One region of the Brucella sp. NBRC 12950 genome, then DNA from elsewhere that is predicted to be linked to it. Evidence: riboswitches for the same ligand, from Rfam matches in the RefSeq annotation. Region 1 holds a riboswitch; each other region holds the start of a gene.

Region 1 (2,200 bases):
TGTTGTGCAGGGCATTCTCGCGGTGCCGATCAATGGTTCGCTGACGCTGTTTTTGGCGGGTGCTGCATTACAGCTTTTCGCGACAACGAGCCTTGGCATCTTCCTAGCAACGATTGCTGGTTCTATGCCTCAGTTCGGACTTCTCCTGATGCTGGTTCTGCTTCCGTTACAGGTTCTCTCGGGCGGTACAACGCCGCGCGAAAGTATGCCGGAAATTATTCAGAATATCATGCTGGCGGCACCCAACACGCATTTCGTGATGCTCGCGCAATCGGTGCTGTTCCGCGGTGCGGGATTGAGTGTCGTGTGGCCACAATTGCTGGCCATGATTGTAATCGGAAGTGTTCTTTTCTTCTTTGCACTGCGTCGTTTCCGCGACTTCCTGAGATGAAAAATCCATACAATTCAACCATCTGAATCACTTGGCTCTGAATGTGATTCAGATGGGGCACATTGTTGCAGTTGATAATCTGCCATCCCCTTGCTATCGCTCGCCACAGGAAACGGTTCTGTCCGCAAGGATGGATGAAAAGGGAACACGGTGAGGCTCATTTGAAGAGCTGAGACCGAGACTGCCCCCGCAACTGTGACCGGCGAGTCATCCTCCCATGATCGTAAGTTGCGATCATAGCCACTGAATATTCACGTTCGGGAAGGCGGAGGACCGATGAAGACCCGGAAGTCAGGAGACCTGCCGTATCCAGTCACCCATGGCTGACACGAGGGGTGTCCAGTCGCGGCCGTCCGTAGCGGTGACATTGTGAAATGTTGCCGTGGGACAAAGACAAGGCGCTTCCGCCCTGATTTCTGACACCTGCGGTGAAGCAAGGCTTGCACGCAGGAAGTAGAAATAATGCATATTCTCAAACTATCGGCATATCTCACATCCACCGTTCTGGTGGTTACGCCGCTCGACGTATTCGCTCAGACGAAGGCAAGCGTGCAGGATGGAGTTGTGCTTGATACGATTGTCGTCACACCGTTGAGGCGTGCAACATCGTTGCAACGTTCCACATCGTCCGTCACGGTCATTGATCGGGAGGAAATCGACCGATCAGCAGCGCCTGATTTGCAATCGCTTCTTCAGTACTATCCGGGAATTTCGATTACCACCAATGGCGGGCAGGGATCGTCTTCCAATCTCTACATTCGCGGTATGTCGTCAAAACAGACGGTTGTTCTCGTCAATGGTGTGCGAACCGCATCAGCAACGACCGGAGCAACAGCGCTTTCCAATATTCCACTGAGTTCAATTGATCGTATTGAAATCGCGAAAGGCGCGCATTCCTCGCAATATGGTGCGGATGCGATGGGTGGTGTGATTAATATCATCACAAAGCAGGGTGGAGCCTGCGGGGAGCGCTCCTACTGCGGAAGTCTGACAACGGGGGTTACGCATCCATGGGGCGGTTATGCGTCCGGTTCGCTTCAGGGACGCAGCAAGGACGGCATTGATTACGCCTTTGGTGCCGCTGTCACAGGCACACAGGGATATAATTTTACGACACCAGATTCTTTTGGCTATGAGCCTGATCGTGATGGTTTTCTACAGGGTTCGTTTAACTTCTCGCTGTCGAAGGATTTTGATTGGGGGAAGATTTATACTGATGGCCTCCTGAGCCGCGGCCGCAATCAATATGATGCCAAAGCACCGTCTGCTAATGAAGCGTACACAACAGCATTTAGTGGCAAGCTGGGTGCGCGTATCGATCACACCGCTGACTGGTCTTCGACGATCGAGTTCAGCTCTGGTCTCGATCGCAGTCGAAATTTCCGTAAGGGTGTTAGCGGGTCTGATCTGTTTGAAACCAAGCGTTACGGCATCTTTGCTTCGACGGAAAAGCAGTTTGAAACGGGCAATGTTTCGCATGTGTTGACCGGTGGCGTTGAAGCTTACCGCGAGGAAGTCAGCGCTACGACCGAATATGCCAAAACCAGTCGTGATCTGGCTGCGGTATTCGGGCAATACTCGCTCGAATATGATGCGCTGCGCTTTGATGGCGGTGTGCGCTACGATTATAATGAGCAGTTTGGTGACGTGGTCACGTATAATCTCGGCGCGAGCTACGAAATTCTGCCGGATCTCGTGCTGCGTTCTTCGTTTGGCACGGGCTTCCGTGCGCCGACCTTTAATGAGCTTTACTATCCCGGCTTTGCGAATGCCGATCTGCAGCCGGAAAAATCCCGCTCGTATGAGATT
Region 2 (2,200 bases), on a different contig from region 1:
GAGCGGCGCCGACCATGCGCCAGTTCTGGATCGACACGTCGACGCCACCTTCTTTAAAGGTCGGGGCGTCGATGCCTTCAACGCGTTCATCGCTGGAAATACCGATAATGCGAAGCGTGCCAGCCTTGATCTGTGGGTCAAATTCGCCGTAGCCGGAAATGCCGACTGTTACCTGATTGCCAAGAATTGCAGCGAGCGCTTCGCCACCACCGGAAAAGGCAATGTAGTTGACTTTGGTTGGGTCAACGCCTGCGGCCTTGGCAAAAAGACCAGCTGTGATGTGGTCCGTACCACCTGCCGAGCCGCCGCCCCAGGAAACGGAGCCCGGATCAGCCTTGAGCTTGGCAACAAGATCGCCGAGGTTCTGAATGTCGGACGATGCCGGAACGACAATGGCTTCATATTCGCCGGTGAGGCGGGCAATTGGTGTAATCGCGTCGAGATTGACGGGCGAATTGTTGGTCAGGATCGCACCGACCATGACATAGCCGCCAACGATGAGCTGGCTCGGGTCGCCCTTATTCTGGTTGACGAACTGCGCCAGGCCAATAGTGCCACCTGCACCCGGAACATTAATGACCTGAACGCTGCCGGAAATCTTTTCATCCTGAAGCACGTTCTGCATGGTGCGTGCTGTCTGGTCCCAGCCACCGCCTGGTGCTGCTGGCGCCAATACCTTGTAATCTTCAGCCGAAGCTGCACCCGCCATTGCAAGCGCTGCCACCGACGAAATGGCCAGAATCCATTTACGCATAAATCCTCCCTGAATGCACTTGCGTGCATTTTGCTGCTGCCTTTGCGACAGCCCTCCTCAAAAACCCCTGCTTCCCAAGCAGAGACTACTGATCTGGAGACTACAGGAGAGAATTACAATATACCAGCAAGCAGCATCACTTGTTTTTACTTACAGTATCGTATTAGCAAAAAGTCTTATGTGGCGAGTTTATAGGGCTGAATAAGCGAGCCAGCTCGCTTGACGCTTATATCAGCGCGATGTAATACAATTACGACGGTTCCCCGACCGAGAGTGAAGGGGATTAATAGGGAACACGGTGAGGACGACCCAAAAGGGACCGAGACCGTGGCTGCCCCCGCAACTGTAAGCGGATTGCCGTTCATCCTTGTGATGCCTCAAAGCGTCATGTCACTGAGACTGTTCCAAACAGCTCGGGAAGGCAGATGAACAGTGAGTATCTGTGAGCCAGGAGACCTGCCGTCTAACGTAGTCCATTGTCACGGGCGGGGATGCCCGGTGCAGGAGAGTTGGTTATGACAGCATTAAGCGTCGCAGGACGTTGCCTCCCATCGTCATTCATGTCCCCGGATATGTCCGTCTTCTTTACGCGCCGGATCGCTTCCGCCGTTTGATACGGCTTTCTCTCTTATCATTTCGGGGTTTTAAATGAACTTTATCGGCAAGACGTCGTTTCGCGTTGCCTTCTCAGCAGTTGCTATTCTTGCGAGTAGCTTTGCTGCACAAGCTGCTGAAACTCAGTATCCGCTGACGCTGAAAAATTGCGGTCGCGATGTTACGTTCAAACAGGCACCAACGCGCGCTGTGGCCGTTGGTCAGAGCAGTGCAGAAATTCTTTACAGCCTCGGTCTTGGCGATAAAGTTGTCGGTACTGCGGTCTGGTTTGGCCCTGTTCTGAAGGGTTTCGAAGAAGTTAATGCAAAGGTCAAGCGCCTTGCGGACAACGACCCAAGCTTTGAAAGTGTGTTGGCGGAAAAGCCTGAAATCGTCACGGCTGATTTTCAGTGGCACGTTGGCCCGATGGGCATTGTCGGTAAGCCTGAGCAATTTGAAGAACTGGGTATTCCAACCTACACCTCACCGTCCGATTGTGTAGGCAAGGATAATTCCGGCGGCGGCGATGGCGTCCGCACGGCACCTTTCAAGATGGAAATTGTCTATCAGGAAATCACTGAACTTGCCGAGATCTTCAACGTGCAGGATCGCGGTGAAAAGCTCGTTGCGGACTTAAAGGCTCGTGAAGCTGCTGCGCGTGAGAAAATTGGTTCCACCAATGGTACGCTTTCCGCGATGGTCTGGTTCTCCAGTACGCAGATCGATGCCGATCCGTATGCGGCCGGGAAATTTGGTGCTCCCGCCTATATCCTTTCCGCGCTTGGCATCAAGAATGTGATCGAGAGTGAAGAAGAGTGGCCAACTGTCGGTTGGGAAACAATTGCGAAATCC
Region 3 (2,200 bases), on a different contig from region 1:
CTGATGCTGAATGGAATCGCCAATCGCAAACGCGAAGTTTTGATGACGCGTCAAATGCGTTTGGGGCGCTGGTTGAAACTTTTGGCACCACATATAGTGGACCGCATGGCTTTAAAAGCCATAAAGTCCGAGTTTCGTCCCAAAGCGATTACGCCTGTGGAATAGTCGGCTACATATCCCTGCTATTCACAGGCTGGACGAAACAAAGGTTAGATTTAGTTTTTTTGATCTGTCTATCCATTGACGACTTTTTAACTTCAGCTACTATATCTTGTGTTCAAGGTTCTTGCGATTCGTGAGGATCAAAAGCGAAGATGGGAATACGGTGCGCGGTATCCATGATGGATGTTGTTAAGCCGTAGCTGCCCCCGCAACTGTAAGCGGCGAGCTCATATCCAGATGTCACTGGCGCAGGCCGGGAAGACGGATGCGGGCGTTGAGTCGTGAGCCAGGAGACCTGCCTTGAACAAGAACGTCCACGGGCGGGGTGTCCGGTTGGCGCGCGATAAGTTGTGGCATTGTAATGCCATGTCTTTTTGGTGCCCCGTATATCCCTCTCATAAGCTTCGGGGTGACAAGCATGTCGAGTAATTCAAGACCAAACAGTTCAGGTCCGCCCTTTACGGGTTAGTTTGAAGGATTCGCGCTCTGAAAGCGCGTTGAGCCTCTCAGTTTTCGTTGCTTTTCACGCACATTTTGCCATGTGCGAATGCCTTGTTGCGTCTTCATTTGCCTGAGGCGCAGTGGATAAAAACATCTGTCTATACGCATTCTCCAACGCCAGATGCTTTTGCGGAAGTGCTGGAAATGCTCCATCCCCAGTGAGGAAAAAATGAACGTTACCGTCTATAGCAAGCCCGCCTGCGTCCAGTGTACCGCAACCACCCGCGCGCTCGACCGTCAGGGCATTGAATATGATGTCATCGACATTTCTGCCGATGCTGATGCTTATGATCTCGTTCAGGGCCTCGGATACCGTCAGGTGCCGGTTGTTGTTGCGGGTGAATCCCATTGGGCGGGTTTCCGTCCGGATATGATCAGCTCGCTGGCGTAATGCCGGTCTACTGCCGGGGTTTGTGATGGGCCAGATCGTCTATTTTTCCAGCCGATCGGAAAACACGCATCGCTTTGTGCTGCGTTTGGGAATGCGTTCAAAGCGTATTCCGTTGGAAAGCTACGAAGACAATGCTGGCCTGTTGCGGGTCAACGAGCCTTTTGTGCTCGTAACGCCAACCTATGGCGGCGGCGGCGCGAAAGGCGCTGTTCCCAAACCGGTCATCCGCTTTCTCAATGATGCGGATAACCGATCCCTCATTCGCGGCGTCATTGCCGCTGGAAACAGCAATTTCGGAGAGGCCTTTGGCCTCGCAGGCAACATCATTTCTGCCAAGTGTCAGGTTCCCTATCTCTATCGTTTCGAGTTGCTGGGAACCGACGAAGATCTTGGCAATGTTAAAGACGGGATGGAACGATTTTGGACACGGCAGACACAACCTTGACCCGTGAGCGCGAGACGGTCGCCTCATCGGAAAAGCAGGAGCCATCTGCGGCAACGGGTGCTGCATCGGGTAGCAAGCCACAGAAGCTTGCTGAGACCTCGCTTGATTATCACGCGCTCAATGCGATGCTGAACCTCTATGATGACGAGGGAAAGATTCAGCTGCATCGCGATCGGCAGGCGGCACAGCAATATTTCCTGCAGCACGTCAACCAGAACACGGTTTTCTTCCACAATCTGCGTGAGAAGCTCGATTATCTGGTCGATGAAGGCTATTACGAACAGGAAGTACTGGATCAGTATTCCTTCAATTTCGTGCGCGATCTTTTCGATCATGCCTATGATAAGAAATTCCGTTTTCCGACCTTCCTCGGCGCGTTCAAATATTATACCAGCTATACGCTGAAAACCTTCGACGGTAAGCGCTATCTCGAACGCTACGAAGACCGTGTTTGCATGGTGGCGCTTGCGCTTGCGCGTGGTAATGAACAGCACGCACGCGAAATGGTCGATGAAATCATTGCGGGCCGTTATCAACCGGCAACACCAACCTTCCTCAATGCAGGCAAAAAGCAGCGTGGCGAACTGGTCTCGTGTTTCCTGTTGCGCGTTGAAGACAACATGGAATCGATTGGTCGCTCCATCAATTCCGCCTTGCAGCTTTCAAAGCGCGGCGGTGGTGTGGCACTGAGCCTGACCAAT
Region 4 (2,200 bases), on a different contig from region 1:
ACGTGGGCAATAGTCTTTTCATGATAGGTAACCTTATCTTTTGGCTCATCAAAGCGTGTAATTGGCAGACCATTGCTCAAGGACGGTCTTATAGGGCGTCATGAATTGTTCCTGAGCGAATATGCCCTGCTCAACAGCCAATCGGCTTCGCTCTTCGCGATCATAGACAACACGTGTCAGTGAGTAGTCCTCATGTTCAAGGCTTGGCCGAAAGCAAGCCCCAGCTACCGAATTGGCATTGTAAATCTCGGGCCGATAGATCTTCTGAAAAGTCTCCATCGTACTGATTGTGCCGATAAGCTCAAGATTGGTATAGTCATCAAGGAGGTCGCCAACAAAATAGAAGGCGAATGGCGCAACACTGTTGGGCGGCATGAAGAAGCGGACCCGCAACCCCATTTTTTGAAAATATTGATCAGTCAAAGATAATTCACTTTGACGATACTCTACACCCAGCACCGGATGGTAATTACCAGTCCGGTGATATGTTTTACTGCTGGATGCACTTAAGCAGATCACGGGTGGCTTTCGAAAATGTTCTTCGTAAGCATTCGACTTGAGGAAACATTTGAATAGCTTTCCATGCAGGTCGCCGAAGTCATCTGGAATGCTGAACGTGGAGCGCCCCTTGTTATATTCGGGCAGAACGACGCTAAAGTCGTAATCTCGAACATAAGAAGAGAAGTTGTTTCCAACAATGCCTTCGATCCGTTCGCCAGTCTTTTGATCAACGATATTGGCTTTCAATATCTCTATCAGGGGGAAAGCATCCGAGTTGCCTTCCGCATCAATATTCATCTCGACCGAGATGATTTCGAGTTCAACCCTATAGCGATTGCCATCGGTATTATCCCAATGCGCCAGAGCGTTGAACCGATTATCAATCATTCTCAGCGCGTTACGAAGGTTCTCCTGGCGGTTCCTCCCCCTGGCTAAATTTGCAAAGTTGGTCGTTACACGCGTGTTGGTTGAGGGCAGATAGTTCTCATCAAAACGATGGAAATTTAGATGAAACGTGAAATCGTCACGCCTCGTGATCGGTTGACGATTAACATATGGCTCGCCGCTCGCGGCGACCGGAATTGCGGTTTGAGACATGACTCACCCCAAAAAGTTGGGGGCATGGGTCAGCGAACTCATAGCAATAGGGACCGCTACGCGGCCTTCGCTACGGCACACCGGGACACCCCGCCCGTGGACGTTACTTTGCGAAGGCAGGTCTCCTGGCTCGCGGGTCATTGCTTCTCTCCGTCTTCCCAGGGAGAACCCCAGTGACATTCTGGACATCAGCTTGCCGCTTACAGTTGCGGGGGCAGCGTCGGCTTTCCCAATAGTCTGGGGCACCAACTTCCCTCTTAGCCCCGGCACATCTAAGAGACGACCGGAGAACCTAGGCCAAGTAACTTTCCTGTATCGGACGCAAAATGTCAATAGCACATAAAGAAATGTTTATATCTTTAAGTCGCAAACTGCAGGGCCAAGCTGTTCCTGGCAGAATGCTCATCTGCTTGACCGCTAGTTCCTTTCATTGCTCCTGGAAGGATCGATTACCAGCATTGCCGTGTGGAGATCCGGCCTCTCGATTCTAACATTCGTCGCTAATCTCAGGCCGATTCCGCGAAAAATTGGAAACATCCACCGCTGTCTTCTCCGTACGCCCAAATCGCGATCGTATAAGCGAAGATTATCAACGCTATTTTGACGACGCGCTTATTGTATTTTTGATCTGCATGCTGTTGTGATCGTCACCAACGGTGGGGTTTCGGTCTATTTGGAGGAAGTTTGAATGCGAATGTTTCTGATTACGGGTCTGTTGACCCTTATGGCAACCGGTGGGGGCTTTGCTGCTACGTGTGAGCAAAGCTTTAAGTCAGAGGGAGTTCCGCTCTTAACTCCGACTGTCTATCGCGCGACACAAAGCTTTACTGGTATCAAATCGTCGGATGCCTTGCAGCGTATGGCACAAGCCATCGCAGCCGACGGCTTTTCTGGCATCACGATCAACAAGCAGCTCTCGTCCATTGACGCCTTTCAAGATGGATCTGGATCGGGTCGCATGCAGACCTTGCGCGTGACCGCTCGTAAGCAGGGCAAGGGCATACGCGTTGACGCTATCTTCACACTCAAAGTGGGGCAGACGATGAGCACGTCGGTGGCGCGCAAAGGACTTTGCGGTTTCCTAGCTGCGGCAGCACAATAA

What was found. Region 1 has a riboswitch for cobalamin ahead of QSJ70_RS01545 (TonB-dependent receptor domain-containing protein). Riboswitches for the same ligand answer to the same signal wherever they lie in the genome.
Positions count from the first base shown of each region.
Region 2: it holds a riboswitch for cobalamin, as region 1 does, so the genes downstream of both, QSJ70_RS04310 (ABC transporter substrate-binding protein) here and QSJ70_RS01545 (TonB-dependent receptor domain-containing protein) in region 1, are expected to answer to the same signal.
Region 3: it holds a riboswitch for cobalamin, as region 1 does, so the genes downstream of both, nrdH (glutaredoxin-like protein NrdH) here and QSJ70_RS01545 (TonB-dependent receptor domain-containing protein) in region 1, are expected to answer to the same signal.
Region 4: it holds a riboswitch for cobalamin, as region 1 does, so the genes downstream of both, QSJ70_RS22270 (DUF1852 domain-containing protein) here and QSJ70_RS01545 (TonB-dependent receptor domain-containing protein) in region 1, are expected to answer to the same signal.

Region 1 is NZ_BSQC01000001.1:329,219-331,418, forward strand. Features, by position in the region: gene QSJ70_RS01540 (ABC transporter permease) at 1-391, shown strand, start outside; cobalamin riboswitch at 488-713, shown strand; gene QSJ70_RS01545 (TonB-dependent receptor domain-containing protein) at 854-2,200, shown strand, end outside.
Region 2 is NZ_BSQC01000002.1:283,223-285,422, forward strand. Features, by position in the region: gene QSJ70_RS04305 (Bug family tripartite tricarboxylate transporter substrate binding protein) at 1-754, opposite strand, end outside; cobalamin riboswitch at 994-1,232, shown strand; gene QSJ70_RS04310 (ABC transporter substrate-binding protein) at 1,403-2,200, shown strand, end outside.
Region 3 is NZ_BSQC01000011.1:190,033-192,232, reverse strand. Features, by position in the region: gene QSJ70_RS18930 (SDR family oxidoreductase) at 1-165, shown strand, start outside; cobalamin riboswitch at 264-479, shown strand; gene nrdH (glutaredoxin-like protein NrdH) at 833-1,054, shown strand; gene nrdI (class Ib ribonucleoside-diphosphate reductase assembly flavoprotein NrdI) at 1,080-1,499, shown strand; gene nrdE (class 1b ribonucleoside-diphosphate reductase subunit alpha) at 1,475-2,200, shown strand, end outside.
Region 4 is NZ_BSQC01000015.1:89,190-91,389, reverse strand. Features, by position in the region: gene QSJ70_RS22275 (methionine synthase) at 1-22, opposite strand, end outside; gene QSJ70_RS22270 (DUF1852 domain-containing protein) at 49-1,098, opposite strand; cobalamin riboswitch at 1,197-1,409, opposite strand; gene QSJ70_RS22265 (hypothetical protein) at 1,787-2,200, shown strand.